Regions from separate parts of the Flavobacterium sp. UW10123 genome, predicted to be linked through region 2. Evidence: riboswitches for the same ligand, from Rfam matches in the RefSeq annotation. Region 2 holds a riboswitch; the other holds the start of a gene.
The links. Region 2 has a riboswitch for S-adenosylmethionine ahead of ABXT06_RS11200 (alpha/beta fold hydrolase). Riboswitches for the same ligand answer to the same signal wherever they lie in the genome.

Region 1 (2,404 bases), on a different contig from region 2:
AACAGGTTTAGGATTATCTCTTTGTAAAAAAATTGCAGAACGTCATGGCGGAAGCATTACCGCAACAGGAATCGCTGATAAAGGAGCAATTTTTAGCATTACGCTGCCATTTGAGCAAAAAGAACAAGACATTTAATTATGAGTAATAAAATAATATTATTAGCCGATGATGACCAAGATGACGCAGAAATGTTTTGCGAAGCTTTGGCCGATATAGACCAAAATATTATTTGTCATTGTGCAGAAAATGGTGATGAAGCATTGAAAATGCTAAAAAATCAAGATAAAAATCCTGGGGTGGTGTTTCTGGATTTAAATATGCCAATAATGAATGGCTGGGAATGTTTGAGACAGTTAAAAATGGAAGAACGTTATAAAAACATTCCTGTAATTATGATTTCTACTTCTTCACATAAAAATGATATGGAAGCTGCCGCAAATCTTGGCGCAGCCTGTTATTTTGTAAAACCAAATAGTTTTAATGACCTAAAAGAAATGCTGGGGTTAATTACATCAAATCTCGAAAAAGGATTAACGGAAGCTCTTCCAAATCTGGAAAAAAACAAATACCTGCACGTTTTTCTTTAATAACAATTTTGTTTTTGCCTTTTTTGAGCAAGAATACGTATTAATTTTTGTTGTAAAAAGTATGATATAAAAATATTATTTTATTCTATTATACTGTATTTTATACGTTTATGTTTTGTGAAATGTGTTTTGTGAAATAAAATTTTAAAAAGTACATTTAAAACTTGACTAATTAGATAGAATTAATATATATTTGTGTCAGAAAAATTATAAAATGATACTTATCCAGAAAGACTGAGGGAATAGGCCCATTGAAGTCTTAGCAACCTGTTGCCGAATAAGGTGCTAAATCCTTCCGCTGTATGCGGGCAGATAAGAAAGATTTCATCCGTAAATCTGTTTAAGTTCATCCAATAAAATCTTTATTATGAAAGCAGAATCAATTTTTTACGCCGGTTATGAACTTTTGAATTCCATTTTTGAAGAAAACAGCTTTGCTTTTTTCTGAATGCGAAAACAGTAGTTTATCCCAGATTCCCTTTATAAAATAGCAATAATGCTAATGCTTTTGGCATTGGCCTGAAATTCTTTTGTCTAATCTTAAAACTAAAAATAAAATGAAAAAAATACTATTAGGTTTTGCTTTGTTTCTTGGAGCCTTTCAAATTCAGGCACAGGAAAATAATTTACAATTAAAAGGAACAGTTGTCGACACTGTAGCGCAATATGTTTATTTGCAGAAGTTTCACAATAAAATGTTTACTACGATTGATTCGGCAAAAGTAAAAGATGGAAATTTTAGTTTTAAAACAAAAGTAAAAACGCCAGAATTGTACGGATTGAGCGTAAATACGCAAAGTTCACCATTGTATATTTTCCTTGAGAAAGATCCTATTACAGTAAAACTAAGTCCGAAGAAATATTATACCGCTTCTGTGGTTGAAGGTTCTGCTTCTCAGGATTTGTTTGAAACCTATAAAAAGAGCAAAGATGTAGAAATCAGTAAGTTCATAACAGAAAACCCAAAATCTATTGTTTCTGCTTATGTTCTATACAGAAACTGGTCGTACAGATTAACACCTGAACAGATTACACAAAATATTGCTTTGTTGGATAAAAGCCTTCAAAATACCACTTATGTGAAAGAATTAAAAGAACTGGCTATTGTTTTAGACGGATTAGCGGTAGGTAAAAAAGCCCCAGATTTTACAGCAAATGATCCTGATGGAAAGCCAGTTCGCCTTTATGACAATTTGAAAGGCTATACTTTGGTAGATTTCTGGGCTTCATGGTGCGGTCCTTGCCGAAAAGAGAATCCGAATATTGTTGCGGCTTACAAAGAATTTCACGACAAAGGATTCAACATTGTGGCAATCTCTCTTGATAAAAAGAAAGAAAACTGGATTAAAGGAATTAAAGACGATAATTTAACCTGGACACAAGTTTCTGATTTGCTTTTCTGGAACAGTGCTGTTGCAAAATTATATGGTGTAAGAGCCATTCCAGGTAATTATTTAATTGATTCTAAAGGAATAATCGTTGCAAAAAACCTGCACGGAGAAGAATTGCAATCTACATTGAAAAGACTTTTAGAAAATAAAATTTGATAAAAAAATACCCAATCTTGTCATCCTGACGAAGGAAAGATCTCCGCAAGAAACTCCTCAAAGAAGGGAGTTAATTTTTTGCGGAATATAGGACGGAGATTCCTCGTTCCTCGGAATGACAAATAGTGTGGTAAAGTTTACTTAAACAGTATAATTTAATTTAAAATGATAAGGATATGAATGCTATTGAGCCAACAACAAAACCAACAGAACCTGAGTGTCACTTTTCTAAATTTAGAGAGAACACCGTAGGAATTGATCATACTTTC
Region 2 (2,404 bases):
ATCTCTTGTATCCACAAAATTAGCTGGAATTCCTTTTTCTACTAAAATAGCCGTCAATAATTTAGCCGAAAGCAATTCACCTTTTGACAAAATCTGATCTTTGATTTTTTTGCTGTAATCGCCAATTAAGCTTACGCCTTCAAAAAGTTTGTCTAAGACATTAAACTCTTCAGACAAATCAACTTGCGGGTAATCTGATATTTGATATTTTTTAAAATTCTCTAATAATTCTTTATAACTACCATTTTTAGCAGCAATGCTTAAGATAAATTCAAGCTCGTCTGTCGCATTTCCGCGTGCAGATACTACAACGGCAATTTTTTCACCTTGATTTACTTTATCAAAAATGATTGAAACAACTTTGTTAAGTCCTTCTCCGTTTGCTAATGATTTACCTCCAAATTTTAATACTTTCATTTTATTTCTTTATTGTTTCTGCCTTAAAAATGTCGGCAAGTAAATGATCTAATTGTTTGTACTCGATTAAAAAAGCGTCATGTCCGTGAACCGAATCAATTTCGCTATAGAAAACATTGTCTTTAAATTTCTTTAATTCTTCGTAGGTTTCGACATTTTCTTTGGCCGTAAAAAATAAGTCGGAATTGATTCCTACGATATGGATTGAAGCTTTTGTTTGAGACAATAAGTTTTCAAAACTTTCACTATTTCTAGTAATATCAATTGTTTTAAGCAACTGATTCATTAATTTATAAGAAGACAACTGAAATCTTTTCTGCAATTTTTTTCCGTGATGCGCCAACCAGCTTTCGATATTAAAAATCAAAAGATCTTGATTGATTGTTCTTTGGAATTTCTCTTTGAAAGATTCTGGCGAACGGTAACAAAGCATTGCATGTATTCTGGCGTCTTCAATTGGTTTTGAAGAATTGTTTAGAATTTGCTCTTGTAAAAAGCAATTTGCAATAAGCCAATCTGTCGATTTCCAGTCACTTGCAATCGGAATAAGATTTTCTGCAATGTTTGGTTCTAAAGCTAGTATTTCCCAAGCAATTCCACCTCCAACAGAACCTCCAATAACCGCAAAAAGGTTTTCGATATTTAAAGTTTTTAGCCCTTCAATAAAGATTCTTGCAATGTCTCTAGCTGTAAAATCTAAATAGTTGTCAATTAAGAAAGAATTGCTTCCGTTTCCTGGAATATCGAAAGCCAAAATGGTATAAACAGCAGTATCAATGGTTTTGCCTTCGCCAATCAAGTCATTCCACCAGCCGTTTTCGCCAGTAACTTGCGAATTTCCAGTTAAAGCATGGTTAACCAAAACAATAGGCGCGCTATGCAAAGGTTGTCCTGCCAGCGTAAAACTTAATGGTATAGAATGATAAGTTGCACCACTTTCTGTGATGAAATCTTGAATTATAATGGGATTTGGTATATTTTCCAATTTCAAATCTGTTGTATTATTGATTTGTATATGGAAATATTAAAAAGAAAAACTAGGTTTAACTAGAAAAAATCTTGTTGTTATCTTTCCACGTTTGGCGTGGTAGAATGTAGCACCTTCTTCGTTTTACCGAAGGGTTGCTAAGGCTTCATCGGGTCTAATCCCTCGTCCTTTCTTTATAACATTTCAATACGTGTTTGAACTTAACGGTGCAAATTAACTACTAATTTCTCTAACAAACAAATTTTATCTAAAAGTGTTTGTTAAATTTCTGAGACTTATTTTAGCAAAAACTATTATACGCAAAAATTTACCGAACAAAAATGCCCAGTAAAATTAAGCAGGTTTTACCCTAGTTTATGATGCTTTTTCCGTTTAGATAAAAAGCGTTTCATTTTCTTTTGAATACATCAAAAACAATAAAGAGTTAGGTGCTTTTTTCTCAGCTGCTTTACCTCCTTCTGTGATTTCAGCCTCAGTTATTCCGAATCTTGGGTGAGCCAATTCGTTTATTGGTGGCGGCGGATTGTTTTTTCTAGTCCTTCTGTTTTTCAAATCTGAAATTTTTTCTGCTAAGTAGTTCAATGTGCTCATGATATTAAGTTTTAGTTAAGTTGTGTTTTATAATCTTTATTTCTCGCTTATCTTTTTGTTAAATCGTTTTCTGGAATAAAAAAACCCTTTTGGATTTTTCAGATACCAAAAGGGTTTAAGTTTTTACACTCACGTATACTTTTAGTATCAACAGACGTATGCGCAAATAAGCGCGACAGTAAACATCTTGTTCATCTGTAAGGATTTATTCATCTGTGATTTATATTGTATTTTATTTAAATTCTGCATTTGTATTAAATTAAAAAGCCTCCCAAAATTTCTTGGGAGGCTCTTACTATATTATTATTGTATTCTTACAATTTTTTTAAGCAATAGACACCCCACCTTCGGTCTTAACCGAAATGGCACAAAACATTTTGTTGACTTTTAAGTTCATTTGATTTCTAG

Region 1: another riboswitch for S-adenosylmethionine. It lies ahead of ABXT06_RS03010 (redoxin domain-containing protein); the one in region 2 lies ahead of ABXT06_RS11200 (alpha/beta fold hydrolase).

Annotation. Positions count from the first base shown of each region.
Region 1 covers NZ_JBEWQE010000002.1:156,309-158,712, forward strand. The annotation lists gene ABXT06_RS03000 (PAS domain-containing sensor histidine kinase) at 1-136, shown strand, start outside; gene ABXT06_RS03005 (response regulator) at 139-588, shown strand; SAM riboswitch class I at 807-907, shown strand; gene ABXT06_RS03010 (redoxin domain-containing protein) at 1,146-2,135, shown strand; gene ABXT06_RS03015 (aminotransferase class V-fold PLP-dependent enzyme) at 2,312-2,404, shown strand, end outside.
Region 2 covers NZ_JBEWQE010000008.1:212,490-214,893, forward strand. The annotation lists gene thrA (bifunctional aspartate kinase/homoserine dehydrogenase I) at 1-417, opposite strand, end outside; gene ABXT06_RS11200 (alpha/beta fold hydrolase) at 419-1,402, opposite strand; SAM riboswitch class I at 1,480-1,587, opposite strand; gene ABXT06_RS11205 (hypothetical protein) at 1,778-1,996, opposite strand.